One region of the Streptomyces sp. NPDC000229 genome, then DNA from elsewhere that is predicted to be linked to it. Evidence: riboswitches for the same ligand, from Rfam matches in the RefSeq annotation. Region 1 holds a riboswitch; each other region holds the start of a gene.
What was found. A riboswitch is a leader RNA that binds a small molecule or an ion and turns the genes downstream of it on or off. The one in region 1 is predicted to bind cobalamin.
Positions count from the first base shown of each region.

Region 2: linked by a shared signal. The riboswitch ahead of ABT360_RS30925 (energy-coupling factor ABC transporter permease) and the one ahead of cobN (cobaltochelatase subunit CobN) in region 1 are both predicted to bind cobalamin.
Region 3: linked by a shared signal. The riboswitch ahead of ABT360_RS22820 (ABC transporter substrate-binding protein) and the one ahead of cobN (cobaltochelatase subunit CobN) in region 1 are both predicted to bind cobalamin.

Region 1 covers NZ_JBEPEL010000005.1:94,887-105,160, reverse strand. The annotation lists gene cobN (cobaltochelatase subunit CobN) at 1-3,466, opposite strand, end outside; cobalamin riboswitch at 3,503-3,635, opposite strand; gene ABT360_RS05020 (cobalamin biosynthesis protein CobG) at 3,659-4,822, shown strand; gene ABT360_RS05015 (precorrin-8X methylmutase) at 4,819-5,466, shown strand; gene ABT360_RS05010 (precorrin-2 C(20)-methyltransferase) at 5,463-6,950, shown strand; gene ABT360_RS05005 (hypothetical protein) at 7,092-7,505, opposite strand; gene ABT360_RS05000 (TerD family protein) at 7,722-9,707, shown strand; gene ABT360_RS04995 (D-glucuronyl C5-epimerase family protein) at 10,119-10,274, shown strand, end outside.
Region 2 covers NZ_JBEPEL010000096.1:5,433-15,706, reverse strand. The annotation lists gene dhaK (dihydroxyacetone kinase subunit DhaK) at 1-724, shown strand, start outside; gene dhaL (dihydroxyacetone kinase subunit DhaL) at 733-1,347, shown strand; gene dhaM (dihydroxyacetone kinase phosphoryl donor subunit DhaM) at 1,344-1,748, shown strand; cobalamin riboswitch at 1,814-2,047, shown strand; gene ABT360_RS30925 (energy-coupling factor ABC transporter permease) at 2,079-2,762, shown strand; gene ABT360_RS30920 (energy-coupling factor ABC transporter substrate-binding protein) at 2,759-3,151, shown strand; gene cbiQ (cobalt ECF transporter T component CbiQ) at 3,158-3,907, shown strand; gene ABT360_RS30910 (energy-coupling factor ABC transporter ATP-binding protein) at 3,904-4,749, shown strand; gene ABT360_RS30905 (hypothetical protein) at 4,818-5,834, shown strand; gene ABT360_RS30900 (hypothetical protein) at 5,837-7,015, opposite strand; gene ABT360_RS30895 (NADPH-dependent 2,4-dienoyl-CoA reductase) at 7,146-9,179, shown strand; gene ABT360_RS30890 (PadR family transcriptional regulator) at 9,206-9,760, shown strand; gene rpmF (50S ribosomal protein L32) at 9,820-9,990, shown strand; gene ABT360_RS30880 (heavy metal translocating P-type ATPase) at 10,087-10,274, opposite strand, start outside.
Region 3 covers NZ_JBEPEL010000050.1:10,704-20,977, reverse strand. The annotation lists gene ABT360_RS22825 (FecCD family ABC transporter permease) at 1-877, opposite strand, end outside; gene ABT360_RS22820 (ABC transporter substrate-binding protein) at 874-1,953, opposite strand; cobalamin riboswitch at 1,984-2,166, opposite strand; gene ABT360_RS22815 (GlxA family transcriptional regulator) at 2,157-3,128, opposite strand; gene ABT360_RS22810 (hypothetical protein) at 3,286-3,798, shown strand; gene ABT360_RS22805 (amidohydrolase family protein) at 3,871-5,274, opposite strand; gene ABT360_RS22800 (hypothetical protein) at 5,431-6,120, opposite strand; gene ABT360_RS22795 (diacylglycerol/lipid kinase family protein) at 6,477-7,850, opposite strand; gene ABT360_RS22790 (hypothetical protein) at 7,922-9,226, opposite strand; gene ABT360_RS22785 (transglycosylase domain-containing protein) at 9,223-10,274, opposite strand, start outside.

The DNA.
Region 1 (10,274 bases):
GGGCCCACGGGTTGGCCTCCTGGAGGAAGGCCTTGTTCTCCGGGTCCAGGACGTACGTCTCGGTGAGCTTGTCGTACATCCAGTCGGCGACGACACCGGTGGTGGCGTCGTACCCGAAGAGGTAGTCGACGGTCGCGGCCAGCTCGAACGCGCCCTTGTAGCCGTGGCGGCGCATCGCCTCGATCCAGCGCGGGTTGACCACACGGGCGCGGAAGACGCGGGAGGTCTCCTCGACGAGGGTGCGGGTGCGGACCGTCTCGGGGCGGGTCGAGTCGCCGATGTACGCCTCGGGAGCCGTGCCCTTGAGCGCGCGGACGGTGGCGACCATGCCGCCGTGGTACTGGAAGTAGTCGTCCGAGTCGGCGATGTCGTGCTCGCGGGTGTCGGTGTTCTTCGCCGCCACCGCGATGCGCTTGTACGCCGTCTCCATCTCGGTGCGGGCGGGCTTGCCTTCGAGGCCGCGCCCGTACGCGTAACCGCCCCACACCGTGTACACCTCGGCGAGGTCCGCGTCCGTGCGCCAGTCGCGCGAGTCGATCAGCTGGAGGATGCCCGCGCCGTACGTGCCCGGCCGGGAGCCGAAGATCCGGGTGGTGGCGCGGCGTTCGTCGCCGTGCTCGGCGAGGTCGGCCTGCGCGTGGGCCCGTACGTAGTTGTCGGTGTCGGGCTCGTCGAGGGAGGCGGCGAGGCGTACGGCGTCGTCCAGGAGCCCGATGGTGTGCGGGAACGCGTCGCGGAAGAAACCCGAGATGCGCAGCGTGACGTCGATGCGCGGACGGCCCAGCTCGGCGAGCGGGATGGGCTCCAGGCCGGTGACGCGGCGCGAGGCGTCGTCCCAGACGGGGCGGATGCCGAGGAGGGCGAGCGCCTCGGCGACGTCGTCACCGGCGGTGCGCATGGCGCTGGTGCCCCACAGGGACAGGCCGACGGAGGTGGGCCATTCGCCGTTGTCGGTGCGGTACCGCTCCAGGAGGGAGTCGGCGAGGGCCTGGCCGGTCTCCCAGGCGAGGCGGGAGGGGACGGCCTTGGGGTCGACGGAGTAGAAGTTGCGGCCGGTCGGCAGGACGTTGACCAGGCCGCGCAGCGGCGAGCCCGAGGGGCCTGCCGGGACGAAGCCGCCGTTCAGGGCGTGGACGGCGTTGTCGAGCTCGTCGGTGGTGGCGGTGAGGCGCGGGACGACCTGGCGGGCGGCGAAGTCGAGGATCGCGGCCACCTGCTCGCCGTGACCCTCGGCGACGGTGGCGACGGCGGCCGGGTTCCAGTCGGCGGCCTCCATCGCCTCGACCAGGGCGCGGGCCTTGGCCTCCGCCTCGTCGGCGGTGGTACGGGTCGCGGCGGACTCGTCCAGCCCGAGGGCCTCGCGGAGGCCGGGCAGCGACTGCGTACCGCCCCAGATTTGCCGGGCGCGGAGGATGGACAGGACCAGGTTGACGCGCTCGGGGCCGGTGGGGGCGCCACCGAGGACATGCAGGCCGTCGCGGATCTGGGCGTCCTTGACCTCGCAGAGCCAGCCGTCGACGTGGAGCAGGAAGTCGTCGAACCCGTCGTCGTCCGGCCGGTCCTCCAGGCCCAGGTCGTGGTCGAGCTTGGCGGCCTGGATCAGCGTCCAGATCTGGGCGCGGATGGCCGGCAGCTTGGACGGGTCCATGGAGGAGATCTGCGCGTACTCGTCGAGCAGCTGCTCCAGACGGGTGATGTCGCCGTACGACTCGGCGCGGGCCATCGGCGGCACCAGGTGGTCGACGAGGGTGGCGTGGACGCGGCGCTTGGCCTGGGTGCCCTCGCCCGGGTCGTTGACCAGGAACGGGTAGATCAGCGGGATGTCGCCGAGGGCGGCGTCGGGGCCGCACGCGGCGGACAGGCCGGCGTTCTTGCCGGGCAGCCACTCCAGGTTGCCGTGCTTGCCGAGGTGGACCATGGCGTCGGCGCCGAAGCCGCCGTCCTCGGCGCGGGCGGCGATCCAGCGGTAGGCGGCCAGGTAGTGGTGCGAGGGCGGCAGATCGGGGTCGTGGTAGATCGCGATCGGGTTCTCGCCGAAGCCGCGCGGGGGCTGGATCAGGATCAGCAGGTTCCCGCGCCGGAGGGCGGCGAGGACGATGTCGCCCTCCGGGTTGCGGGAGCGGTCCAGGAACATCTCGCCGGGCGGCGGGCCCCAGTGCTGCTCCACGTTCTCGCGCAGCTCCTCGGGGAGCGTGGCGTACCAGCGCTTGTAGTCGGCGGCCGGGATGCGGACCGGGTTCCTGGCCAGTTGCTCCTCGGTGAGCCAGTCCTGGTCGTGGCCGCCCGCCTCGATGAGGGCGTAGATCAGCTCGTCGCCGTCCCCGGACGCCAGGCCCGGCACGGCCTCGTCGCCGAAGTCGTACCCCTCCTCCCGCAGTCGGCGCAGCAGCGCCACGGCGGAGGCGGGGGTGTCGAGGCCGACGGCGTTGCCGATGCGGGAGTGCTTGGTCGGGTACGCGGACAGGACCAGCGCGAGGCGCTTGTCGGCGTTCGGGATGTGGCGCAGCCGGGCGTGGCGTACGGCGATCCCGGCGACGCGGGCGGCGCGCTCGGTGTCGGCGACGTACGCGGGCAGGCCGTCGGCGTCGATCTCCTTGAAGGAGAACGGCACGGTGATGAGCCGGCCGTCGAACTCGGGGACGGCGACCTGGCTGGCGGCGTCGAGCGGCGAGAGCCCCTCGTCGTTCTCCTCCCACGCGGAGCGCGAGCCGGTCAGGCACAGGGCCTGGAGGATCGGTACGTCGAGGGCGGCGAGGGCGCCCGCGTCCCAGGACTCGTCGTCGCCGCCCGCCTGGGCCTCGGCGGGCTTGGTGCCGCCGGCCGCGAGGACGGTGGTGATGACCGCGTCGGCCGTCCGCAGGCTGTCCAGGAGCTCCGGCTCGGGGGCGCGGAGGGACGCCACGTACAGGGGGAGGGCCTGCGCCCCCGCCTCCTCGATGGCGTCGCACAGGGTGTGGATGAAGGCGGTGTTCCCGCTCATGTGGTGGGCGCGGTAGTAGAGCACGGCGACCGTCGGGCCGGTGGTGCTCCGCGCGGTCCGCTCCAGGGGGCCCCAGGTGGGGGCGGCGGCCGGGGGCTCGAAGCCGTGGCCGGTGAGCAGGACGGTGTCGGAGAGGAAACGGGCGAGTTGTTCCAGGTTGCCCGGTCCGCCGTGGGCGAGGTAGGCGTGTGCCTCGGCCGCGATGCCGATCGGGACGGTGGAGGTCTCCATCAGCTGGGCGTCGGGCGCCTGTTCGCCGGTGAGGACGACGAGCGGCTTGCCGGTGGCGCGGAGGGCCTGGAGGCCTTCCTCCCAGGCGCGGATGCCGCCGAGGAGGCGTACGACGACGAGGTCGGCGCCGTCGAGGAGGGCGTCCAGGTCTTCGAGGGGGAGCCGGGCGGGGTTGGCGAACCGGTACTCCACGGGGCCGCCGGCCGCGCGGGCGCTCAGCAGGTCCGTGTCGGAGTGCGACAACAGCAGGATCATGGCGTGCGCAGGCCTTCCTCGGGGTGTCCGCGCCCCGGGTGTTCGTAGGACGGCGGGAGTTCCTGACTTACCGGACCTGTCGGGTTCGGCTCACAGTGGCGGGACCGCGCCGGAATCGCACCGGGCTTCCTCCCTAGGGCCCTGGGACCCTGTGCCGTCTGCATAGTAGAGGCTGCGCGTATGCTCGCCGCCATGCCGCCCAGCTCACCAAAGCCCCAGGACCGGGGCGAAGCGCACATACGGGACCGCGGTGACGCCTGCCCGGGTGCGCTCCGGCTGCACCGGGCCGACGACGGCGCCCTGGCCCGCCTCCGCCTCCCCACCGGGGTGCTGACGCCGCGTCAAGTGCTGCTGCTCGCCGACGCGTCGGACCGCCTGGGCGACGGACACCTCTCCCTCACCTCGCGCGGCAACCTCGAACTGCGGGGACTCGGTGAAGGCTGCGGGCTCGGGCTGGCCGACGTGCTGCGCGAGGCGGGCCTCCTCCCCTCCGAACGCCACGAACGCGTAAGGAACATGGTCGTCTCACCGCTCGCCGGGCCGGACGTGCAGGCCTGGGCCGCGCGCCTGGACGAGCTCCTGTGCGCCGAGGACTGGACGCCCGAACTGTCCGGCCGCTTCCTCTTCGCGGTGGACGACGGCCGGGGCGACGTGGCGGCCCTGTCCCCCGATGTGACGTTGCTCGCAGCCGCGGACGGGCCACTGCTGCGGGTCGCGGACCGGACGTACCGCGTGGCCGCCGCCGACGCGCCCCGCGCCGCGCTCGCGGCGGCGGAGGCGTTCCTCGCGGCCGCCCGGGAGGCGGGCACGGGCGCGTGGCGGGTACGGGAGCTGCCGCCGGGGCAGGACGTGGACGTGACGGGACACCTGCGGCGCGCGGCCATCGCGGCGGAGCCCGTACCGGACTCCGTGCGCGCCCCGAGCGGGCCACCCCCGCCCGGCGTGATCGGCGACGACACGGTCTCCGTCCTGGCCCGCCTCGGCCGGGTGACCTCGGCGCAGTTCCGGGCGCTGCTGCCCGCCGAGGAGGTACGGGTCACGCCCTGGCGCGGCTTCGTGCTGCCGCGCTTCGCCGACCGGGCCTCGGCCGAGGAGCGGCTGCGCGCCCTCGGCGAGGCCGGGTTCCTCACCCGTACCGACTCCCCCTGGATCGGCGTCACCGCGTGCACCGGCCGCCCCGGCTGCGCCAAGTCCCTGTCCGACGTACGGGCCGACGCACGGCCCCGCGAGGGTGCGCTGCCCGTCCACTGGTCGGGGTGCGCCCGCCGCTGCGGCCACCCGCAGGGCACGTGGACCGACATGGTGGCGACCGCCGAAGGCGCCTACCAGATGACCGTACAAGGATCGACGAGATGAGCGAGAGCAGAGTGTTCGACTACGAGAAGGACGGGGCGGAGATCTACCGCCAGTCCTTTGCCACGATCCGCGCCGAAGCGGATCTCGCGGACCTGCCGGCCGACGTCAGCCAGGTCGCCGTGCGGATGATCCACGCCTGCGGCATGGTCGACCTCGTCCACGACCTGGCGTACACGCCGGACGTGGTGGCCCGCGCCCGCGAGGCGCTGCGCGCCGGCGCGCCGATCCTGTGCGACGCGCAGATGGTCGCCAGCGGCGTCACCCGCAAGCGGCTGCCCGCGGACAACGACGTGATCTGCACGCTCTCCGACCCGTCCGTCCCGGCGCTCGCCGCCGAACTCGGCACCACGCGCAGCGCCGCCGCGCTGGAACTGTGGCGCGACCGGCTCGAAGGGGCGGTCGTCGCGGTGGGCAACGCCCCGACCGCGCTGTTCCGGCTCCTGGAGATGATCGAGGCGGGCGCGCCGCGCCCGGCGGCGGTGATCGGCATACCGGTCGGGTTCATCGGGGCGGCCGAGTCCAAGGACGCGCTGGCGGCGTTCCCGGGCCTGGAGCACCTGGTGGTGCGCGGGCGGCGGGGCGGCAGCGCCATGGCAGCGGCGGCGATCAACGCGATCGCCCACGAGGCGGAGATCCAGGCATGAGCGGCAAGCTGTACGGCGTGGGCCTCGGCCCCGGCGACCCGAACCTGATGACCGTGGCGGCGGTGAGGGCCATCGCGGCCGCCGACGTCATCGCGTACCACTCGGCGCGGCACGGCCGCTCGATCGCCCGCTCGATCGCGGCCGAGCACATCCGCGAGGACCACGTCGAAGAGCGCCTGATGTACCCGCTGACGGTCGAGACGACCGACCACCCGGGCGGCTACCGGGGCGCGCTCAACGACTTCTACGAGGAGGCCTCCGCACGGCTGGCCGCGCACCTGGACGCGGGCCGCACGGTGGCCGTCCTCGCCGAGGGCGACCCGCTCTTCTACGGCTCGTACCAGCACATGCACAAGCGGCTGGCACACCGGTACGACACCGAGGTCATCCCGGGCGTCACCTCGGTCAGCGCGTCGGCGGCCCGCCTGGGCAAGCCGCTGTGCGAGGCGGAGGAGATCCTGACGATCATCCCCGGCACCCTGCCGGAGGAGGAGCTGACGGCCCGTCTGGCGGCCACCGACTCGGCGGTCGTGATGAAGCTCGGCCGCACCTTCCCGACCGTGCGGCGCGCCCTGGAACGGGCCGGGCGCCTTCAGGACGCGCACTACGTGGAGCGGGCCACGATGGCCGGCGAACGCACGGGTGCCCTCGCGGACGTCGACCCCGAGTCGGTGCCGTACTTCTCCGTGGCGGTGCTCCCGTCCCGGATCGACGCCGCGCCGGCCGCGCCCGACCGGGGCGAGGTCGTGGTCGTCGGCACCGGCCCGGCGGGGCCGCTGTGGCTCACGCCCGAGACGCGCGGTGCGCTCGCCTCGGCGACCGACCTGGTGGGCTACACCACGTACCTGGACCGCGTCCCGGTGCGCCCCGGGCAGGAGCGGCACGGCTCCGACAACAAGGTCGAGTCGGAGCGCGCCGAGTTCGCCCTGGACCTCGCCCGGCGCGGGCGCCGGGTGGCGGTGGTGTCGGGCGGCGACCCGGGCGTGTTCGCCATGGCCACGGCGGTCCTGGAGGTCGCCTCGCAGGACCCGTACCTGGACGTCCCGGTCCGCGTCCTGCCGGGCGTGACCGCCGCGAACGCCGCCGCCGCGAAGGCGGGCGCCCCGCTGGGCCACGACTACGCGACGATCTCCCTGTCGGACCGCCTCAAGCCCTGGGACGTCATCGCCGGGCGCCTCGCCGCCGCGGCCGCCGCCGACCTGGTCCTCGCCCTCTACAACCCGGGCTCCGCCAGCCGCACCTGGCAGGTCGCCAAGGCCCGCGAACTCCTCCTGGAGCACCGCGCCCCGGACACCCCGGTGGTCGTCGCCCGCGACGTGGGCGGCCCGGAGGAATCCGTCCGCGTCCTGCCCCTTGCGGACCTGGACCCGGCGGAGGTGGACATGCGCACCCTCCTGCTCATCGGCTCCTCCCAGACCCAGGCGGTCCGAAGGGGCGACGGCGACACGGTGGCCTGGACGCCCCGGAGGTACCCGGAGGGCTGATCCCGCCCCTGGGCCGGCGCCCCGCACGGCGCCGGCCCCCGCGCGTGCCTCCCCTCAGCGCCGCTGTACGAACGCCCGGCCCCGGTGGTCCGCGTCGGCGGAACAGGACCGCTTCTCCGCGTCCGTCCTCTTGCGGCTCTTTCACCACCACCGCGTTGCTCCTGCCCTCCGTGCCTTCTCGGCCGGCCCGGTGATCGTGTCCGGGAAGAACCAGTAGTAGTGCCCCCAACTGTGGCTGTGAGTCGCCGTCACACTCAGGTCCACTATGCCCGCGATCTTGCCGCCCGCGGTGACGGAGGCGCCGAGCGAGTCGGTCGAACCGACGGTGTCGGTCCACGTCATGCTCTGCGTGGCGTCCGAGCCGGAGCAGTTGTCCAACGAGTCCGAGACCTGGCGGAACGCCCCGAGGTACGCCTCCCCGAGCTTCGGCTCGTTGAACGTGCACTTGCCCAGTCCCGAGGCGCAGCCCGCCATGAGCTCCGGCTTCGTCGGCCGCTCGGCGGCGGATGCGGGAAGCGCACCGGCCACCGTCATCCCGCAGGCCGCGACCGCCACGGCCGAGTTCGTTTCCGGGGGAACCGGAGGGGCTTCCCGGCACCCACCGCCCCGATTCAGCTACCGAGGGTGGCTTCCTCTCCCACTTCTCGCAGTTCTCCTCATACGCTCCGGCCGCTAGGGTTCCCGGAAACGGCGCACGTGTGACGCACCACACACTGCCTTCCGTCTGGCTGCCGGGGTGCGTCCCGACGCAGCTGTGCATCCGGGGGACACATGCACACGATGGTCAAAGGTTCCAACATCGGCCTGTCGGCGCTCAGCGAGGACGTCGGCTCGGTGACGGTGAGCCTGAGCTGGAGCAGCAGCACCGGAGAGGGCGACGCGGATGTCTCCGTCCTCTTGCTCAACGGAACCGGCAAGGTGCGCAGTGACGCCGATTTCTACTTCTACAACAACCCTGTCGCCGCTGACGGAAGCGTCCAGCTTCTCGGCAAGACCCCCACTCCCGACGGGAGCGAGGACCGCATCAGCTTCGACCTGGACGCCGTACCACCCGACATCGAGCGGATCGTGGTCTCCGCAAGCCGGTACGGCGGATCCCACTTCGGTGAGCTCGACGACCTGTGCCTGTCACTCGTCGACGGCGCTGGAGAGGGACTGGTCCGGTTCCGTATCGAGGACGCGGGCGTGGTGAGTGCCTTTATTTTCGGAGAGCTCTACCGGCGGGCCGGGACATGGAAATTCCGCGCGGTGGGCCAGGGATACGAGTCCGGTCTGGTCGGCCTTGCCACGGACTTCGGGGTCGACATCGACGACGACGCCGGGGAAGGCCCCACCGAAGAGGACACCGGACCGGATCAGGATGACGCGAGCCCGGTGGCACCGCCGGTGCCGCAAGCACCCAAGCCCGTTCCCTCACCGAGGGCGGCCGAAATCAACCCCCGGGAACGGCCAGTTCCCCAACGCTCCTCACGACCACGCACCGCGAAGAAGAAGGTCACCCTCCCGAAGACGACGAAGACGTCCCTCGCCGAGAACGAGTCCTGGAAGACCGCCCGGCTCTCCCCTGTCACGGCGCTCAAGAGCGATCGGGAACGCGAAACGCGCGCCACGTCGGTACTGCTGTCGGTGATGGCCCAAGTGCCGGAATTCGGTCGTCGCCTCACCGCCGGCTTCGGAGCACCGGCTGGACGCATGGAGACGTTCACAGAGGTCTCCCTGCCGCATGGCGACTCTCCGAGGCGTCCGGACGGTGTCGTGCGCGTCGAGCGTGCCGGCAAGCTGTGGACCGCTCTGATCGAGACGAAGACCAACGGCAACCCCCTCAGGTCCGACCAGGTGCAGGCTTACGCCGACATCGCCGCGCGGCGCGGTTATGAGGCCGTGATCACGCTGTCCAACGATGTCGCGCTGGAGGGCAGTCCGCTGGTCGGCGTCAAGATCGATGGCCGACGCAAGCACAAAGTGGCTCTCTGGCACCTTTCCTGGGCCGAAGTCGCCCACCAGGCGCAGATGTTGATTCGCCACGAAGGCGTGGGCAACGCCGCACACGCATGGCTCTTGCAGGAACTGCTCCACTATCTCCAGCACGACAACTCGGGGTGCCACGGATTCCAGAACATGGGGTCGGCATGGGTGCCGGTGCGCAATGGGATCGACAACGAAACCCTCTGCCAGGGTGATTCGCGGGCCACGGAGGTCACCGAGAGCTGGGAACGACTGATCAGGCAGGTCTGTCTACGTCTGGGTGGTGAGCTCGGCCAGAAGGTGTTGCCCGTCCAACGCGCCAAGCGTGGGACGGATCCGCGTACCCGCCGTGCCGAAATGGCGGACCGACTCTGCCTGGAAGGGCGGCTGCACGCCGAGCTCCGCATGGAGGACACGCCCGGAATCCTCGCCATCACCGCTGATCTGCGCACGGGCAAACTGCGTACGTCGATCGAGCTGCCGTCGGCCCAGGAGGGTTATCCCCTCACCAGGGCCAAGCGGCTCATTCGCCGACTGGCGGCTGCTCCGGCGGACCTCCACATCGAAACGCTGGTCGCGGGGTCGGGAATCGGCTCGCGGGGCACGCTGGAGCGACTTCGTCCCGAACCGGCCGACCTCCTGCCGAAGGACGGCGCGGAGATCACCGGTTTCCGCCTCTCCCTCTTCAAGAGCATGGGCACGGGACGCGGCTCCGCCGAAACCGGCTTCATCCGCAGCGTGGACGAGGCCGTGGACCGCTTCCACACACAGGTCATCACGCATCTGGAGTGAGGGGGGCGCACCGCGGTCATCCGGCCGGCGACCACTGCCCGCCGAGGCAGCCGGCTGTACTCCGCCGTGCCCCCAGGCACCCTCGGCCCCCGGCCCGGAACCACGACGTCACACCTTCCGCACCACCACGCGGGCGTGCCCGGCGATGAGCAGGGTGATGTCCTCCACGCCGGAAATCAGGACGGTCACGCGTCCCGGATGCGCGAGCGCCGTCGCGCACGGGATTTACATGCCGGAGCCTGTCCGACGGCCCATGGGGCCCCGCGGACCCTGAACCAAGATCCCTCCTTCGGGGAACAGCAGGTGACTGTTCGACCGGGTGGGGGATTCGTGGTGGAGAGCCGTAGACGGTTCTTGAAGGCCGTCGGGGGCAGCGGGGCGGCAGTGGCGCTGGCTGGAGGTGGATTCCTGGTGGGACAACGGGCTCCGGGTGAGGTGGCGGTGCCCACCGGGCTGCCGTTCACCTTCGGCGTGCAGGGGTTCCGGTGTGTGCTGGACGTGCCCGACGGGCTGCGGCCGTGGCGCGACCGGGTGGCCGGGCGGGAGGACGAGGGGACGCACGACCGG
Region 2 (10,274 bases), on a different contig from region 1:
GGCCGCCGTGGACAGCGGCCGGGGGGTGCTGTTCGTCGTCAAGAACTACACCGGGGACGTGCTGAACTTCGAGATGGCGGCCGAGCTCGCCGAGGACGAGGGCGTACAGGTCGCCAAGGTCCTCGTGGACGACGACGTGGCGGTGACCGACAGTACGTTCACGGCGGGGCGGCGCGGGACCGGGGCCACGCTCTTCGTGGAGAAGATCGCCGGTGCGGCCGCCGAGGAGGGGGCGCCGCTGGAGCGGGTGGAGGCGATCGCCCGGCAGGTGAACGCGGGGTCGCGCAGTTTCGGCGTGGCGCTGAGCGCGTGCACCACGCCCGCGAAGGGCAGCCCGACGTTCGACCTGCCGCCGGGCGAGCTGGAGTTGGGCATCGGCATCCACGGGGAGCCGGGCCGGGAGCGGCGGCCCATGATGACCTCGGGGGAGATCGCCGACGTCGCGGTGGACGCCGTGCTGGAGGACCTGAGGCCGAGCGGCCCGGTGCTGGTGCTGGTGAACGGCATGGGGGCGACGCCGCTGCTGGAGCTGTACGGGTTCAATGCCGAGGTCCAGCGGGTGCTGGGCGAGCGGGGCGTCTCGGTGGCCCGTACGCTCGTCGGCAACTATGTGACGTCGCTCGACATGGCCGGCTGCTCGGTGACCCTGTGCCAGGTGGACGAGGAGCTGCTGCGACTGTGGGACGCGCCGGTGCGGACCGCCGCCCTGCGGTGGGGAATGTGAGGCCCGTGATGCTCGACGCGGAATTCTTCCGGCGCTGGATGACCGGGGCCGCGGCCGCCGTGGACCGGGAGGCGGACCGGCTGACCGAGCTCGACTCGGCGATCGGTGACGCCGACCACGGCGCCAATCTGCAACGCGGTTTCGCCGCGGTGGTCAAGGCCCTGGAGGGCGAAGCGGCCATGACACCGGGGGCCGTCCTCATGCTCGCGGGCCGGCAGCTGATCTCGACGGTCGGCGGCGCTTCGGGACCCTTGTACGGGACGCTGCTGCGACGCACCGGCAAGGCGCTGGGCGACGCCGCCGAGGTGGCGCCCGTGCAGCTGGCCGAGGCGCTGCGGGTGGGCGTGTCCGCGGTGGCGCAGCTCGGCGGGGCGAAGGCGGGCGACAAGACGATGCTGGACGCGCTGGAGCCGGCCGTCGAGGCGCTGGCCGAATCGCTCGGCGAGTCGTTCGCGGCGGCGGCGGAGGCCGCGGACCAGGGCGCCCTCGCGACCGTGCCGATGCAGGCGCGCAAGGGCAGGGCCAGCTATCTCGGTGAGCGCAGCGTGGGGCACCAGGACCCGGGCGCGACGTCCTCGGCCCTGCTGATCGCCGCCCTGGCCGAGGCGGAGGGGGCGCGGTGACCGCGAAGGTGGGCATCGTGCTGGTCTCGCACAGCGCGGAGGTCGCGTCCTCCGTCGCCGAGCTGGCCGAGGGCCTCGCGGGCGGCGGGGGCACCGCGCCGGTCGTGGCGGCGGGCGGCACTCCGGACGGCGGGCTGGGCACCAGCGCGGAGCTGATCACCGAGGCGGCGACGGCCGTCGACGGCGGGGCGGGCGTGGCCGTGCTGGTGGATCTGGGCAGCGCCGTCCTGACCGTGAAGGCCCTGCTCGCGGAGGGCGACGAACTCCCCGAGGGCACGCGCCTGGTGGACGCGCCGTTCGTGGAGGGTGCGGTGGCGGCGGTGGTCACCGCGTCGGCGGGCGGCGACCTGGACGCGGTGGTGACGGCCGCGTCGGAGGCGTACGGCTACCGCAAGGAGTGACGGCGTCCGGGGAGGGAGCCGGTGCCCGCACCGGTGCGCGGGTTGTGATGTACCTGGTCAACGCACTACTGTCGCAGGGCCTTGGTGTACGGGAAACCGGTGCGGTACCGGTGCGGCCCTCGCCACTGTGATCGGGAAGTCCGGCTCCACTCCCGGGGAATCCACCCCTGGAAGCCACTGGAACGCCGCGGGAGACCGCGGTGTCCGGGAAGGCGGAGTCGCGGCGGCACGTCGTCCGGGGGGATACTCCCGGACCCCCTCCCGTCAGCCAGGAGACCGGCCAGGGCGCGTTGTCCATCCACGAGGTGCTGGAGAGGGTCTCCCTACATCATGCATATCGCCGAGGGCTATCTGCCCCCCGCGCACGCGGTCGCCTGGACCGTCGCCGCCGCTCCGTTCGTCGCCCATGGCGTCCGTGCCCTGACCCGCGAGGTCAAGGCCAATCCCGAATCGACTCTCCTGCTCGGCGCGTCCGGTGCCTTCACCTTTGTCCTGTCCGCCCTGAAAATCCCTTCGGTGACGGGCAGTTGCTCGCACCCCACCGGCACCGGCCTGGGCGCCATCCTTTTCCGGCCGCCGATCATGGCGGTCCTGGGCACCATCACCCTGCTCTTCCAGGCGCTGCTGCTGGCGCACGGCGGCCTGACGACGCTGGGCGCGAACGCGTTCTCGATGGCCATCGTCGGTCCGTGGGCCGGCTTCGGGGTGTACTGGCTGCTGCGCCGCTTCGACGTGCCGCTGATGGTGAGCGTGTTCTTCGGGGCGTTCGTGGCGGACCTGTCGACGTACTGCGTCACCAGCGTGCAGCTGGCGCTGGCGTTCCCGGACCCGGGCAGCGGTGTCGTCGGTTCGCTGGCGAAGTTCGGCGGGATCTTCGCGGTCACGCAGATCCCGCTGGCGGTCAGCGAGGGCCTGCTGACCGTGTTGGTGATGCGGCTGCTGATGCAGTCCAGCAAGGGCGATCTGGCCCGGCTCGGTGTCGTGTCCGTGAAGAAGGAGGCCGTGGCCCGATGAGCCGTAACGCCAGGATCAATACGCTGCTGCTGCTCGTCGTGGTCGCGCTCGCCGTCCTCCCGCTCGCGCTGGGGATGGGCGACCACAAGGAGGAGCCGTTCACGGGCGCCGACGCGCAGGCCGAGACGGCCATCACCGAACTGAAGCCGGACTACGAGCCGTGGTTCAGCCCGCTGTACGAGCCGCCGTCCGGGGAGGTCGAGTCGGCGCTGTTCGCCCTTCAGGCAGCCATCGGCGCGGGCGTGCTGGCGTACTACTTCGGCCTGCGGCGCGGGCGCCGGCAGGGTGAGGCGCGGGCGCGCGCCGGGGCGCCGGGCGGGGACGTCCCGGGCACGGAGCCCTCGGAGGCGGAGCCTTCGGGCGCCGACGCCCCCCGGGCCTCCGCCTAGCCGCCGGTGCTGCCGATCGACGCGGCGGCGCACAGCAGCCGCTGGCGCCGCCGTCATCCGTGCGAGAAGGCCGCCCTGGGCTTCGGTCTGACGGCGCTGGCCGTGTGCCTGCCGCCCTGGCCGGGGGCCGTGCTCGTCGCCGCAGCGACGCTCGTGGTGCTGCTCGGCCCGGCCCGGGTCGCGCCGCGGCAGCTGTGGCGGGCGTGGCGCATCCCGCTCGGCTTCTGTGTGACGGGCGCGGTACCGCTGTTGTTCCAGGTCGGCGGGGCGGGCGGGTTCGTCACGCTCGCGCCGGACGGGCCGGCGCACGCCGGGCAGTTGCTGCTGCGTACGTCGGCGGCCTCGCTCGGCGTGCTGCTGTTCGCCTTCACCACACCGGTGTCCGACGTGCTGCCGAGGCTGGTGCGGGCGGGGGTGCCGGCGCCGGTGGTCGACGTGGCGCTCGTCATGTACCGGATCAGCTTCCTGCTGCTGGACGCGGTCCGGCGGATCCGGGAGGCGCAGGCGGCGCGGCTCGGGCTGACGAGCCGGGCGGCCACCTGGCGCTCCCTGGCGGGCCTGGGCGCGACGGCGTTCGTGCGCGCCTTCGACCGGGCGGCGCGGCTCCAGACGGGGCTGGCCGGGCGCGGTTACGACGGCACGCTGCGGGTGCTGGTGCCCCACGTGGCGGTCAGCCGGCGGTTCCTGGGCGCGACGGCCGCGCTGCTCGCGGGGCTCGTCGCCCTCACCTTCGTACTCGAAAGGCTCCTGCCATGAATGCTCCCGCCGTCGTGGAACTCGTCGGTGCGGGATACGCCTACGAGGACGGCCCCGCGGTGCTGCGGGGCGTCGACTTCGCCGTGCCCGAGAGGCGGTCCATCGCGCTGCTCGGCCGCAACGGCAGCGGCAAGACGACCATGCTCCGGCTGCTGAGCGGCGGTCTCAGGTGCGCGAGCGGCCGGTTGCGGCTGGAGGGGCGGGACGTGTCGTACGACAGGGCGGGGCTGACCCGCCTGCGGACGACGGTGCAGTTGGTGGTGCAGGACCCGGACGACCAGCTGTTCGCGGCGTCGGTGGGGCAGGACGTGTCGTTCGGGCCGATGAACCTGGGGCTGTCGGAGACGGAGGTGCGCGAACGGGTGCGCGAGGCCCTGGAGGCGCTGGACATCGCGGCGCTGGAGGACCGGCCGACCCACCTGTTGTCGTACGGTCAGCGCAAGCGGGCCGCGATCGCGGGCGCGGTCGCCATGCGCCCCCGGGTCCTCATCCTCGACGAGCCGACGGCCGGCCTCGATCCGCACGGCCAGGAGCGGCTGTTGGCGGTGCTGGACCGGCTGCGTGCCTCCGGGACGACGGTCGTGATGGCCACGCACGACGTGGACCTGGCCCTCCGCTGGGCCGACGACGCCGCGGTCCTCACCCCCGACGGACTGCGCACCGGACCGGTCGCCGGCCTCCTGGCCGACCAGGCTCTCCTGGACGCGGCCCGCCTGCGCCGCCCGTGGGGCATGGCGGTGGCCCGGGTCCTGCGGGACCGGGGCCTGCTGGGGGCTCAGGAGGCGGGGCCACGCACCCCTGAGGAGCTGGAGGAGTGGGCGTCGGCGGTTCGGGGGGCGTAGAGCCGGTGCGGGCGGCCGGCGAGTAGGGTCGCACCGTACGTGTGTGGTGATGCGACGGGGCGGGGACGATGCGGCGCTGGGTCAAGGTCTCGGTGGCGGCTGCGGTGGTCCTGGGCGTGGGCGGCTACGTCGCCGAGCCCTACGCGCAGGACTGGCTGCTCGCTCGTGATGCGTGTGACGGGACCCTTCCGCCGGACGCGCTGGAACAGCTCACGCCCGAGGACGCGCACCTGCGCGACGAGACATCCCACCTGCACGAAGGGCTCGGCTCGTACTCGTGCCGCCTCACCGCCGAGGAGGCCGAGGACGGCACGGGGGACGACGGGCGGCTGGTCGTCGGTATGGAGGCCTACACCCGTCGGGACGACCAGGACCGGGAGTTCATGAGCATTTTCCCGGAGGAGGGGTTTTCGCCACAGGCCTCGCTGCCCGAGGGGCTGCCCGGGTTCATCGACAAGTACCACGACATCAACTTCCTCCTGCCCTGCCCGGATCTCGGCAAGGACGCCGAGGGCAGGCAGCGCAAGCTTCTGGTGCGGATGTCGCTGGGCCGGGAGGCCAACCACGGTGCGCCCGGCGCCGCGTACCGGATGGCCGTGGCGCTCGCGAACGGGGCGTCCGACAGGCTCGGTTGTGGCGCCGAGCCGCTCAGGGCGCCGGCCGGTGACGCCGTACCGCCCGACCCCGAGCGCGACGCGGAGACCGTGCCGCTGTCGGAGGCGAAGGACACGGCGTGCGGGTGGATGGCCGGGGCCGGGCTGCCGCAGGATCAGGGGCTGCGGGTCGCGGCGGCGGTGAACGACGCCGCCCCCACGGGGCGCTGCGACCTGACGGACAGGGACGGCAAATCGGCGCTCTCCCTGGTCGCCTGGTACGGCGACTGGAGCAACCGCCTCACGTCCAGGGACGGCGTCCCGCGCTCCCTGACGGCCACCGCCCGCTGCGACGGCGAGGCCGCCGGCTACGCGCTCGGCACGTCGGACGACATTCCGGGCGTCGGTGAGGCCGTACAGCGGCGGCTGCTCAAGGAGTTCGCCGAGGACCAGGTGCGTCGGCGCGGGTGCTCCGGGCTCCGGTTCTTCTGACGTCACGCCCTCATCCACAGGGCGCGGACGTACGCGTCGTCCACCAGCTGCCGCATCGCGCGGGCGCGCCGCGCCGGTACGCCGCGTTCCTCCGCCCACCGGTCCAGCACGGTGAACAGCTGGCGGCGTCCGTCCGTCAGGTCGCCCCGTACCGGACCCGTGACCGGCCGGTCGGCGATGTCGCCCATGGGCGGGCGGGTGTCCAGTTGCCGGGGCGCGGGCCGGAACGTGCCGCGGGTGTGCTCGCGCACGGACCGGTCGAAAGCGGCGAGGTCGGGGATCGTTCCGTCCAGGGCGTACCGGGCGCGGTACTTCATCAGATCGCCCACGCGCTCCACCAGACGCCTCAGGTCGATGTCCGTCCGGTTCGTGGCGGCCGCGTCGGGCTCTTCGCGGGAAGCGCGGCGGGCGGCGGGGTCGCCGCCCCGGGCGGTCAGCCGCTCCAGGTAGTGGGCGAAGTAGGCGCGCTCGGCGTCGTAGAGGACGGCGAATGCCTCCGGGTCCTTGGCGAGTTCGGCGACCAGGTCCTTCACGTCGGCATGCGCGTCCGCCGCGGCTTCGGTGTACTCGAAAGCGGCGTGCGCTTCGCGCGGGGCGAGGAAGCGGCCGAGCCAGACGTGGCCCTCCTGGTCGGGCAGGCTCTGCTCGGGCGGTACGGCGGGGCCGGACGCGTCGTCGTGGTACACCGAGTCGTCGCGCGCCGCGTCCGCGATGTACTCGGCCACCATCCGGGCCACACCGGGCGCGAGGCCCGCGGGGAGGTCGATGCCGTCGAGGGATGCGGCCACCGCGTAGGCCGCGCGGGCCTGTGCCATGGTGTGCGGCTTGCCGGGGCCGGAGGAGCGGGTGGCGGCTTCCACCACGCGGCCCAGGACGCGGGCGCCGTCGCCGCACAGCCGCTCGTGGACGAGCAGCTTCCGCACGGAGCCGAGGCGGGCCAGGTCGTCACCCGGGTCGAGGGCCCTGGTGGCGGCCGCCGGGTCGTCGGCGAGGGCGCGGGTCGACGCGGGCAGCGGCCGGCAGGGCGGCTGGGCGTCGGAACGGGTCAGAGGTATCACCAGCGCCGCCGCCAGCACCACCCCGGCGGCGATCCCGGAGACGAGGAGCCGGCGCCTCCCCGGCCGACGGAACCCGCCGGTCCAGCTCCGGGCCCCGACGCCTTCGCTTCCCCCATCACGCATCCCGGCAGCCTAGCGAAGCGGTTGCCGAGCACGTTACGCACCTCACGCCCGAGACTTATGCAACTTGTTGCACAAGGGCCCGGCATCGTCTACAACTGGGGCGACGACATCGCGCGAGGAGGCGCCCCCCATGACTGCGACCCAGGCCCCGGCCCCGTACCCGCACCTGCTCCAGCCCCTGGACCTGGGGTTCACCACCCTGCCCAACCGGGTGCTCATGGGGTCCATGCACGTCGGGCTGGAGGAGGCCGAGAACGGCTTCGCGCGCATGGCCGCCTTCTACGCGGAGCGCGCCCGCGGCGGCGTCGGGCTGATCGTCACCGGCGGCATCGCCCCGAACGAGGCGGGCAGGCCGTACGAGGGCGGGGCCAAGCTGACCACCGAGGAGGAGGCCGCGAAGCACCGCGTCGTGACGGACGCCGTGCACGCGGCCGGCGGGCGGATCGCGATGCAGATCCTCCACTTCGGGCGGTACGCCTACCACCGCGACCTGGTCGCGCCGAGCCCGCTCCAGGCGCCGATCAGCCCCTTCGTACCGAACGAGCTCACCGACGCCGAGGTCGAGCAGACGATCGAGGACTATGTGCGGGCGGCGGAACTGGCGAGGTCGGCCGGGTACGACGGCGTCGAGATCATGGGCTCCGAGGGCTACCTGATCAACGAGTTCATCGCCGCCGCGACCAACCGGCGCGAGGACCGGTGGGGCGGGTCGTACGAGAACCGCGTCCGCTTCCCGCTGGAGATCGTCCGCCGGACGCGCGAGCGGCTCGGTGCGGACTTCATCCTGATCTACCGGCTCTCCATGCTGGACCTGGTGCCGGGCGGCTCGACCCTGGAGGAGGTCGTCGCACTCGCCAAGGAGATCGAGGCGGCCGGCGCGACGTTGATCAACACGGGTATCGGCTGGCACGAGGCCCGGATCCCCACCATCGCCACCTCGGTGCCGCGCGGCGCGTACACCTGGGTCACCAAGAAGCTGATGGGTTCGGTGTCCATCCCTCTGATCACCAGCAACCGCGTCAACACCCCCGAGGTCGCCGAGAGGATCCTGGCCGAGGGCCGCGCGGACATGGTCTCGATGGCCCGGCCGTTCCTCGCCGACCCCGACTTCGTCGCCAAGGCCGCGGACGGCCGGCCGGAGACCATCAACACCTGCATCGGCTGCAACCAGGCGTGCCTGGACCACACCTTCAGCGGGAAGATCACCTCCTGCCTGGTCAACCCGCGCGCCTGCCACGAGACCGAGCTGGTCCTGTCCCCCACCCGGCTGCGCAAGCGGATCGCCGTCGTCGGCGCGGGCCCGGCCGGGCTCGCCTGCTCGGTCTCGGCCGCCGAACGCGGCCATGACGTCACACTGTTCGACGCCGCGGACGAGGTCGGCGGACAGCTGAACATCGCCAAGCGGGTGCCGGGCAAGGAGGAGTTCGACGAGACGCTCCGCTACTTCCGCACGCAGCTCCAACTGCGCGGCGTGGACGTGAAGCTGGGGACGTACGTGACCGCGGAACTGCTCGCCGGATACGACGAGGTCGTCGTCGCGACCGGGGTCACCCCGCGCACGCCCGCCATCGAGGGCGTCGACCACCCGTCCGTGGTCAGCTACCTGGACGTGCTGCGCGACGGTGCGCCGGTCGGTGAGCGGGTCGCGGTCATCGGGGCGGGCGGGATCGGCTTCGACGTGGCGGAGTTCCTCACGGACGGCGGCGAGGGCGCGAGTCGGGACGCCGAGACGTACTTCCGGCAGTGGGGCGTCGACACGTCGTACGCCGAGCGCGGCGGGCTGCGCGCGCCCCAGCGGCCGAAGCCGCCGCGCACGGTGCACCTGCTGCAGCGCAAGGCGTCGAAGGTCGGCGCGGGCCTGGGCAAGACGACGGGCTGGATCCACCGCACCGAGCTCAAGCACCGGGGCGTGACCATGGTCGCGGGCGCGACGTACGAGCGGATCGACGACGAGGGCCTGCACATCACCGTGGACGGCGAGGCCCGCACCGTACCGGTCGACACCGTGGTGCTGTGCACGGGCCAGGAGCCGCGGCGCGACCTGTACGAGGAGCTCGTGGCGGCGGGGGCGTCGGTGCACCTCATCGGCGGCGCGGACGTGGCGGCGGAGCTGGACGCCAAGCGCGCCATCGACCAGGGGACGCGGCTGGCGGCGGCCCTGTGACGATTCCGCGTCCCTAGGATGCGGTCATGTCACTCCCGCACGCCATCCTCACCGCCCTGCTCGAAAAGCCGTCCTCGGGTCTGGAGCTGACCCGCCGCTTCGACCGGTCGATCGGCTACTTCTGGTCGGCCACGCACCAGCAGATCTATCGCGAGCTGGGAAAGCTGGAGCAGGCGGGCCACATCCGGGCGCTGCCCACCGCGGCGCCGTCCCGTGGGCAGAAGAAGGACTACGAGGTGCTGCCCGCGGGCCGCGCGGAGCTGACGGACTGGGTGCGGCGCAGTGAGGACCCCAAGCCGATCCGGGACGCCCTGCTGCTGCGGCTGCGGGCGGCGGCGGTGGTGGGGACGGAGGGCTTCGCGGACGAGCTGCGCCGCCATCTGGCCCTGCATCGGGCGCAGTTGGAGGAGTACCTGGGGATGGAGGAGCGGCAGTTCCCGCCGGAGCGCGATTCCGAGGCGGACCGGCTGCGCCATCTGGTGCTGCGCGGCGGGATCGAGCTGGAGCGGTTCTGGACCGGGTGGCTGGCGGAGGCGCTGGCCGCGTTCGACGACCTGGACCGCCGGAAGCCCGATTGTTAACGGTAATCGTTTTCATGTAGCGTGACCGCCACCGTACCGACGATGGAGGTCGCCCAGTCATGGCCGTACCCAAGCGGAAGATGTCCCGCTCCAACACCCGCCACCGCCGCGCCCAGTGGAAGGCGTCCACGCCCCAGCTGGTGCCCGTCACGGTGGACGGCTCCGTCTACCAGGTGCCGCAGCGCCTGGTGAAGGCGTACGAGCGCGGCCTGATCCACCCGGAGGGCTGAGCCGGTGGCGAACGGCCCGCGCGTGCGGGCCGTTCGCCGGCTGCCGGACCGCGGGACGTCCCGCGTGGAGGGATGGGCGAGGGCCACGGCCGCCCCCTACCTCGACCGGGCCTTCCGCCACGCCGACTCGCGCAGCAGCCGCAGCCCGTTGAGACCCACCAGGACGGTGGAACCCTCGTGACCCGCGACGCCGAGGGGCAGCGGCAGATGACCGGCCAGGTCCCAGACCACCAGGGCGCCGATGCAGACTCCGGCGATCACCAGGTTCTGCACGACCAGCCGGC
Region 3 (10,274 bases), on a different contig from region 1:
GCGGCAGCATCAGCCCGACGAACCCGATCGGTCCGGTCGCCGCGACGAGGACACCGGTGACGAGGGACAGCACGACGAACATCCGGGCCCGGAAGCGGGCCACGTCCAGTCCCATGGTCGTGGCGGCCTCCTCGCCCGCCAACAGCAGGTTCAACGACCGCGCCTGCACCAGCAGCACACCGATGCCCACCAGCAGTGCGGCCGCCGGCAACCACAGCGTGGCCCACCGCACGCCGCCGAGGCCGCCGAGGGTCCAGGCGAGCACCTCGCGCGCCTGGTTGCCCCGGTCGGCGGTCAGCAACAACAGGTCCGTCGCCGCGGTGAGCACCGCGGCGACCGCCACCCCCGCCAGCACCAGCCGGACAGAGGTGATCCGCCCACCGGCCCGGGCCGTGGTGTAGACGAGCAGCAGCGTCAGCAGGGCCCCGGCGAACGCGGCCACCGACAGGGTCACGGCACCGAAGAGGCCGACGCCCCCGACGATCACGGCGACGGCGCCCAGTGACGCGCCCGAGGACACACCGAGCAGATACGGCTCCGCGAGCGGATTGCGCACCAGGGCCTGCATGGCCGTGCCCACGACGGCGAGACCCGCTCCGGTCACCGCTCCGAGCAGCACGCGCGGTGCACGTACGTCGAGGATGATCGTCTCGCGTGCGCGGGACCAGGCCGGCTCCGGCCAGTCGGCTCCCAGCCCGTGCGACACGATGCCCCACACCTGACCGGGCGGCACGTGCACCGAGCCGATGGCCAGCCCGGCCGTGACGGACACCAGGAGAAGCGCGCCGAGCAGGACCAGCGTCAGTTGGTATGTCCGTCCGTGCGGCGGCCGGACTGTGCGGTTCGAAGTGCTGCTGTGAGGACCGAGGTCCTTCACCGGAAGCGCTCCGGGTGCAGCCCGCGGGCGAGGTCCTCGACCGCGTACGGCGCCCGTACGCCGACCAGCGTCGCGGTGAGCGGCAGCACGACGAACCGCTTGTTCCTGATGGCGGGCACATCGGCCAGGGCGGGCTGGGAGAGCAGGAACTTCTTCTTCTGCTCCACGCTCCCGGCACCGCGGTAGTCATAGATCGCGATCACCTCGGGCCGGCGGGCGACCACCTGCTCCCACGACACGTCGCCGAAGACGTCGTCCAGGTCCGAGAAGACGTTGCGGCCGCCGGCCAGCCTGATGACCTCCGTACCCAGACTCTTCCCACCCGCGGTGAACGCGGACTTGTCACCGCTGTCGTACACGAACACCGGCACCGGCGCTGCGCCCCTGACCGCCTCGCCGGCCCTGCGGACGCGGTCCCGAAGACCGGCCACCACCGTGTCGGCCCGCTCCGGCACGCCGAAGATCCTGCCGATGGTGCGGATCTCGTCGTAGGTGTCCGTCATGGACACCTGCTTCTTGCCGCAGTACTCGCGGTTGAGATAGGTGTCGATGCCCGCGTCGGCGAACGCCTTGCGGGACCGCCCCTCGTTCTCGGCGAACGCGCTTCCGTAGCCGCCGTACACGAGGTCGGGCTCGGCCTCCAGGACGGTCTCGAAGGACGGCTCCTTGTCGGCCAGCTCCGGGACGGCCGCGAAGTCCTTCTGGTACGCGGGCAGGACGGCCGAGTCGGGGAAGGCGGTGCCGACCATCCTGTTCCGCAGCCCGAGAGCGAGCATCAGTTCGGCGGGGTGCTGGTGGATGGTGACCACGCGGGAGGGCGGTTCGTCGTACGTCGTACGGGTGCCGCAGTTGTCGATCGTGACCGGGAAGCCCTTCGCGGACGTGGCCGCGGGCCCTCGGCCGTCGTCGGGTTCGTCCTTGGTGCCGCAGCCGCTCAGCAGGGCGGCCGTCAGAGCCGCGGACAGGGCCACGGTGAGTGTCCGCCGCGGCAGGACGTGGCGCCGGGCGGCATGGCGCCGAGTGCCGGGCGGCCGGGACGGGAGGGGAGAAAAGGGACGGTGGATGCCGTCGTACACGTAAAGCCTCCTGGGGAGTCCGCGCTCCTCGGAACGGGCCCGCGACAGGCCAGTGTCCTGACTCCCGGATCGACGTTCCCCCTGGCCTTCCCACGCTGCGCGCGGTGGCGTCCTCGAAGGTTCCACTCCCCGGTCACAGTGGCGGGACCGTGCCGGAATCGCACCGGCTTCCTGTCTCCCGTCGCGGTGATGACCAGCTGATACTACGTCTCCTGGGTCCCGGGCGGTCGCCGGGTCTGGGCGGCCCGGTAGCGGGACGGCGAAATCCCGTACCGGCCGGTGAACGCCTGCCGCAGTGACTCCGCGGTGCCGAATCCGCAGCGGGCGGCCACGCTCGCCATCGGCAGGGTCGTCGACGCGAGGAGTTGGGCGGCGGCCTCGGTGCGGGCCAGGCGGACGAACCGGCCCGGTGCCTGCCCGAGGTGTTCGGTGAACAGCCGCGTGAGGTGACGCGTGGTCACCCCCGCCCGTTCGGCCAGCGCCGCGGCGCCGAGATCGTGGTCCGGGTGGGCGGTGATGTATTCGACGAGCGTGCGGACCAACGGGTCGCGGGGCGGCGGAGCGGCGGTGAACAGGCTCATCTGCGCCTGGTTGCCGGGTCGTTGCAGGTACACCACGAGGTCCCGGGCCACCTGGCGGGCCAGTTCGGGGCCGTGGTCCTCCTCGATGAACGCGAGGGTGAGATCCAGTGCGCTGGTGATGCCCGCCGCCGTGTACACGTTGCCGTCGCGTACGAAGATGGGCGTGGGGTCCAGGATGACCTCCGGGTGACGGGCGGCGAGCAGTGGTGCGAATCGCCAGTGCGTCGTGGCGCGCCGTCCGTCGAGCAGCCCGGCGGCGGCCAGAACGCCCGCTCCCGTGCATACGGAGGCCACGCGCCGGCTCTCCTTGGCCAGCCGCCGTACGTGTCCCACGAGCCGGGCGTCGCAGGCTGCGCGCTCGAATCCGGCACCGCCCGAGACGATCAACGTGTCGAGCGGTCCGACGAGCCGTTCCAGGGACTGCTGAGTCCCCAGGCTCAGCCCCGAGTCGCAGACGATCGCGCCGCCGCCCGGGCCCACCACGCTCACCCGGTACGGAAGGGCCGGCGCACCGACCCGGTTGGCCATGGCCAGGCTCGTGGTCACACACGCGATGTCCAGCAGCTCGGCCGACTCGTAACCGACCACCACCATGAGCCGTTCCGACGTGAGCCGATCCCCCATGGGGCGACCCTATGCCGGAAGGACCGGTACCCCAAGGTCGCGGACATCGTTTGCGCCGCCCCGTACGCCCGGCAGCGACCTGCCGGACAGTGGAGCCGGGACCGCCCCTTCACCCTCGGGAGACGCCATGACGATCGACTCCACGCGCGACGACCGCGACGACCGCGACGACGGCACGCGCACGACGCCCACGCCCCCGGACACCCCGCGGAGCACGGCAGGGGCCGTGCGTGTCCGGGGCGTCCTGGGCGTCCTGGGGCACCGGTGGCCCACCCTGCTGGCCCTCGCCCTGGCGGTCGCGACCTTCGTCGACGGCCTGCCGCCCCTGGAGCTCCTGGCCGGGCTCCTCATCGTCATGCCGCTGTGCTACCTGCTCTTCGGATCGCTGCGCGGAGAACTGCGCCGACCCGGCATCCTCCTCGTGCAGATCGTGGGGCTCGTCGGCTTCGGAGTCGTGGCACTGACAGCGGTGGCCGTCGACGACACGCTCGGCCGCTATCTCCTGGCCGCGGGCTGGCTGGGCCACGCCGTCTGGGACTTCGTCCACCACCGGACCGGCAGGGTGGTCCCCCGGGCGTGGTCCGAGTGGTGCTGTGTCGTCGACGCATCCGGCGCCCTGGCGATGGTCCTGCTGGCCTGACGCCCCCCGGTCAGGGACCTGAGCCGACGGCCTGAGCCCGCCCCCGCGAACGCACCGGGTTCGCCGGACCGTTCAGGCGGTGTCACGGACGTGGGCGGCCGCGATTTCCGCTTCGCGGACGACGGTGTCCGTGTCCACGTCCAGGAGCGTGCCGTGTGCCTTGCGCATCCGGCCGTCCACGAAGACGTGACTGACGTTGGGCGGCTGACCGTTGAGCACGATCTGACCGATCCAGTCGAATCGTGGCGCGAAGTTGAGGGTGCCCGGGTCCAGGACGACCACGTCCGCACACTTGCCGGGGGTGAGGGAGCCTATGCGGTCCGCCATGCCGACGCACTCGGCGCCACCGAGGGTCGCCATCCGCAGCACGGCGGGGATCGTGGGATGCACCTCGGGATCCTGATGCACTGCCCGCTGGAGCCCCACGGCCGCCTTCATGACGCTGAACATGTCGGACGTGTCATTGGTTCCCCCGTCATGGCCGAGCCCCACCTTCACGCCGTGCGCGTGCAGAGCGGGCAGCCGGATGACGCCCGAGGCCAGCCGCATGTTGCTCAGCGGGCAGTGGGCCACGCGGACCTGATGTTCGGCGGCCAGCGCGATCTCGTCGTCCGTCAGGTGGATCGCGTGGTTCATCAGCAGGTCCGGTCCGAGGGCTCCAGCCAGGCGCAGCGCTCCAATCGGGTCGTCCCCGCGGTCGGTGCGGTGCTCCAGGACATGGGAGTTGAGCATCACCCCGAGGTCACGGGCGAGCTCACCGAACCGGCGCAGCCGGTCCACGGTCGCCATCCCGGCGTGGGTCGAGACCTGGGCCGACGCCAGCGGCAGCGGGTCCAGCAACTCCTTCTTCACCCGTGGGACGAGGTCGGCGTTCGCGGTGGTCTGCATCATCGCGTACACGAATCTCAGCCCGGAGTCGTCCAGCGCCCTGATGTAGTGCTCACTGGTCTCGTACGGGATGGGGTGCACCCAGTCCACGACGGTCGTGACGCCCGCCTGGAGCGCGTCCAGGGCGGCGAGGCGGACGAAGCGGTACATGTCCTGGGCGTCGATCCGGGCGAGTGTCGCGCTGTTGCAGGAGGCCAGCCAGCCGTACAGGTCCTGACCGCCGCATCCGCCCCGGATGCTGGACTGCCACAGGTGGTTGTGGATGTCCACGAACCCCGGCAGGACGATCCGGCCGCTCACGTCCACCACCCGTTCCCCCGGCCGTGCCCGCAGCCGCCTCCCCACGGCGGCGATTCTGCCGCGCCGCATCAGCACGTCGGCGTGGCGCAGGATGCCCAACGGCCCCTCGCCCACCTGCGGGTCCATGGTGAGGAGCAGTTCGGCCCCGCGGAGCAGGGTGGGTCTCGACCGTTCCGGTCCGTCGTCAGGTCGGGATCTGTCGCCGGGCGGCGGAGCGCCCATGGCGAGGGGGATGCTGCTCAGGCCGGCGAGCACGCGGCGCCGGCTCGGTTCGGGCGACTCCGTCATGAGGTGTGTATCCCGCGGGACTCACCCGCAGGCAAGCTGCAATTCCGGCCAACGATATGGAAATTCCATTCCACGTGCCCTTGGTCGCCGCCCAGGAGTCTCGAACCTTCTTCGCACGCCCTGTCGCTTCGGTCAGCGGGGTACGGCGGGGCCGCGTCACTTCATGGTGTTGAGGTGCAGCCATGCGCTGAGCGCTGCGTGCAGTTCCACGACGTCCCGGTGCCGCAGGCTCTCCCCGGCACGGCCCACATGGAGGCGTACGTCGTCGGCGGTGACCGTGTAACCGACGGCCATACGGGGCGGGGAACTGACGGCCGAGCCGTCGGCCAGGACGCGCCGCAACGCGGCCACCCGTCGCGGGAGCCGGGTCGTGGGCTGACTACTGACCAGCCGGTTGAGACGCCGGGGCAGGAACGGTGCGCCGATCGACGTGTAGAAACCGTTGATCGCCTCTTCGAGACTGTCATGCGACTGGGCGGGCGCGACCTCGCCGAACGCCCGGAAGAGCACCGGCCAGCGGTGCTCGATGTCGTAGGACTTGCCAGGGACGGGCTCCGGTGCCGGCTCCTCCAGATCCAGCTGGACGCACGCCCCCGGAATCAACTCGTCCGAGTAACCCTTGGCCAGGTAGCGGGAGTAGAGGCCCCGCAAGTGCACCACCTGCCGGTGAACGGGGTTCTCACGGACCGGCCTGTCGGGCCGGGAGGCCCGGCCCACGGCGCCGTACGCGCCGTGGGCGAGGTGAAGCCGCCCGGAATCCGTGACCACCGCTGTCACGTGCCGACTGCCGTTCCCCAGCCGGAATCCCACCACCGTGAGCATCGCCGCCCCTTCTCGCTTCAGCACGCGACCGACGCTACCCGCAGCCCCGCCCCGGCGGGGGCCGATACGACCGAACCACCCCCGTCGGCACAAGGCGTACCGATTCGCCTGCGCGGCACAGCGCGGACAACGGCGACAGCGCAGACGACGGGGACGACGGGGACGGCGGGGACGGCGGGGACGGCGGGGACGGCGGGGACGGCGGGGACTACGGGCACAGCGGTGACAGCGGGGGACAGAGCGAATCGCTGACCGCTGACCGCTGACCGCTGACCACCTGACCGCTGAGCGGTGACCGCCGGCCGCGCGCAGCGGCCTTCCGGCCCGCACCCTGCCGGCGCCGGGCGGGCACCACCCGGCAGGCGGGCACGTGCCGCCGGTTACCAGGGCCGGCCGGATCCGCCGGCCGGGCGGCGGGTGACCGCCGTGCGGCCCACCGCGGCGGCGAGCTTGCGCAGACGGCGCCAGTCGAGGGGAGGCTGGACCTGGGGGACTCCCGGCCGCAGCCGGGGCACCCGGACGCGCAGCGCCCGTGGCGCGATGTGGCAGCGGACGGGCGCGGGCAGGACGAAGGCCTCACCGTCGATGCCGACGTCGATGGCCGGACGGTCGGCCTCCACGACCACCTCGCGGGCCGTCAGCACCGTCAATGCGCCGGCCTCCGGGTCCAGCAGGAGCCCGGCGGCCTCCGCCGCGCTGTCCACCCGGATGCCCAGGACGCCGAGCACACCGGAGTCCAGGCGCTCACGGCGGCCCAACCCGGCCGGATCGTCCCTGCGGTAGGGGTTGTTGCTCACCAGCACCGCCTGAGGGTCGGTGAGCGTCGTGCCCTCGGCGCGAGCGGTGAGCCGCGGCCCGCTCTGCCGGGTGAGCAGGTCGGGGAGCAGGTCCAGCGCCGTGCCCACCTTGTCGTCCCGGTAGGCGGGGCTCTGCACGACCGTCCCGTAGACGCCGAAGGAGACGTTGTTGACGAAGGGCCGCCCTCCGGCGAAGCCGAGGTCCACATGGAGCTCGACTCCGTCGCTGAGCGCGTCCAGGCAGGCGGCCGGGTCCTCGCGGTCGAGTCCCAGGTCCATCGCGAAGTGGTTGCGGGTGCCTGCGGAGACGACCAGGAACGGCAGGCCGTGCTCGGCGGCGACCGCGGCCACCAGCGCCTGCGTGCCGTCACCACCCGCGACGCCCAGCAGGTCGGCGCCGTCCGCCACCGCCCGCCGGGCCAGCTCGCTGACGTCCTGTGGCCGCTCCGGGTCGAGCAGCACCACGCGCGCCCCTAGCCGTTCGGCCTTCTCCTTCAGGCCGAACCGCTCCACCTTGGCGCCGCCCGAGTGCGGGTTCATCACGAGGAAGGGCCGCCGTGGTGGCGGCGTGCGGTACTCCTTCACCCTGACGGGCCGCAGGCCGGTGCTGCGCAGCGCGTACCGCCCGGTCCAGACGGCCAGGAGCCAGAGCCCGAGGGAGAGCATGACCACCCACAGCAGGTTGGCGGCCGCGAACATCCCGACGACGGCGACGGGCGCCGCCACCGCGAGCACCGCGGCGGCCACGCGGGCCATCCCGCGCCGCGTCAGGGCCCACCACAGGCCGGAAGCCGTGACGGCCATGCCCGCCGCACCGACCAGGAGCAGCAGTACGCCGCCGACACCTCCGTACAGCAGCGGCAGCAGCGCGGCGAGCGTCACCGATGCCAGGGACGCCCTCGCCGACCACCGCTGTTCCCGATGGGCCCGCTCGTTCGCGTGCCACCCGACCCCCATGGGTCCTCCCCTCGTCCGCGGACATCGTAGGAGCCCGGGCGGCACCGGCCCATCGGCGACGGGCGGGCGGGTCACCTGGCCGGCGACGACCAGCCGGCGGGCTGAGCGGGATCGAGCGTGCGCCACTGGGCGAGGACCTTGGGGTCCTGGGCGTCGAGCCAGTCGGTCAGTTCACGGAAGGAGACGCAGCGGACCTCCTTGCGCGGGCAGACCTTCCGCATCACGTCCTCCACCGCGTCCATGTATATGCCCCCGTTCCACTCCTCGAAGTGGTTGCCCACGAACATGGGGGCTCGGCTGCCGTGGAAGACGCGCTCGAAGCCGGCGAGGTAGGAGTCGAGGGTCTGCTTGCGCCAGGTGGCGTGCATCGCCGGATCGCCGTCCGTGCGTCCTTTGGACTGGTTGTAGAGGTAGTTGAAGTCCATGGACAGCACCTGGAAGTCCTTGCCGGGGAACGGCAGCATCTGCAGCGGGAGGTCCCACACACCGTTCTTCTTCGAAGGCCAGATCTGGAAGTCGCCCGACGAACTCGCGTCATAGCGCCATCCGAAGGGCTTGGACGCCGGTATGAGCGTCTTCTGCCCTTCGAGGCAGGGCGCGCGGCCGCCGACGACCTCACGGGTGGGATCGAAGGGCAGCGGGTCGAGGCCGGTGAAACCCGTGTTGGTCTTCCAGTTCTGCACGAAGGAGTAGAACTGGTCGATCTCGCTGGTCCACTCCGTCTCGCTCCAGTCCCCGCCGCCCTTGGCCCCGCAGAAGTGGCCGTTGAAGTGGGATCCGATCTCATGGCCCTCCTTCCACGCCTTGCCGAGCTGGTCCAGGGTGGTGCGGATGTGTTCGCGGGTGGGGTACGAGATCGCCGCCGCGCCCGGGGCGTGCTGAGGCGGCCGGTAGAGATTCTTCTTCTCCTGCGGCAACAGGTAGATGCCCGTGAGGAAGAAGGTCATATGGGCGCCGCTCTCCTTCGCGACACGGCGGAAGCGGGAGAAGAGCCGCTCGTCGCCCTCCAGGGCGCCGTCCCAGGAGAAGACGACGAACTGAGGAGGGCGCTGACCCGGTTTGAGCCGCTGGGCCTTCAGCTGCCCGGGCTGCGGGCCGGTGTAGGAGGTGGATCCGTCCCCCAGGATCCTCACCCGGCCGTCCCAGTCCTCGTCGTCGCCCTTCTTGCTGCCGCCCTTCTGCCCCGCCGGGGTCCTTGGTGCAGGTGCCGACGTACGGTCGGCCGATGCCGCCGGGTCGTCGTCCTGTCCGCCTCCCATTACCAGCGGGACCAGGCTCGCGCCGGTCGCCAGGAGGACGGCGGCGACACCGAGAGCGACGCCGCGGGTGGTCGTGCGCTCCCGCAGGCGCCGTACGGCCGGGTTCTTCCGGATCATCGTGTGTTCCCCCGATCGGTCGCGGCACGGCGCGATGCGTTCTCCACCGCGTCCGTGTAGTGGTTCCAGATTCCGGCCGGGCGGTCGGCCCCGGCCGTGGCATCGCCGCCGAGGCCCTTGAGGGGCAGTGGCGCGAGACTCTTGGCGAGATCCATGCGGTAGACGACGACGGCCGTGGCCTCGGTCGCCGTGTAACCGGCGTACCAACGCGCCGTGTCGTCCCGGGTCCCTCCGGCCTTCCCTGCCGCTTCAGCCTTCACCTCGCTGCCGGATGCGCCGCCGCCGTCCGCCTCACGGGAGAGGGCATCGGTGACCTGGTCGGCCACCGTGGGGCTCACGGCACGCTGCTTGCGTGGTGCGGTCAGGGGCACGGGCTCGCCCTCGTGGGTGACGCGCAGCACCGAGTAGGGCTCGGTGTGCGTGCCGTGGGCCGGGAACGTGCTGTACGCGCTCGCCATGCGTATGGCGCTCGGTGTGGAGTTGCCGAGGGCGAACTCGGGCACCGGGGGACCGAGGCTGGAGCCGAGCAGCCCGGCCGCCTGCGCGGTGCGGCGCACCTGCTCCAGCCCGACGTCCATGCCGAGTTGGAGGAAGGGCGCGTCGGCCGACTCGGCCAAGGCGCGGCGAAGGGTGATGCGGCCATGGGACCGGCCGTCGAGGTTGGTGCCCTTGACCATCTTGCCGGCGCGGTCCCAGTAGGGCCCTTCCGGGGTCATCAGGGGTACGCCGTCGTTCCCGTCGTAGACGGTCGAGGGCGCGACGGGGGTGCGAGGGCCGCCGCGTTCGCGCTGGACGCCGTGTTCGAGCGCGGCGGCGTAGACGAAGGGTGTGAAGACCGTACCGGCCGGGACGGTGGCGGCGTTGGACTCGTTGAAGGCCTGCTTCTGGTAGTCCGGCCCGCCGTGCACGGCCAGGATGCGGCCGTCGGGGGCGACCGAGGCGGCTCCGAACCGGGCGTACCGGTCCGCCGCGCGGTTCTTGGGGTCGAGGGTGGCGCGCGCGTCGTCGACGGCCTTGGTGAGGGCGGTCGTGCGGGGTTTGTCGAAGG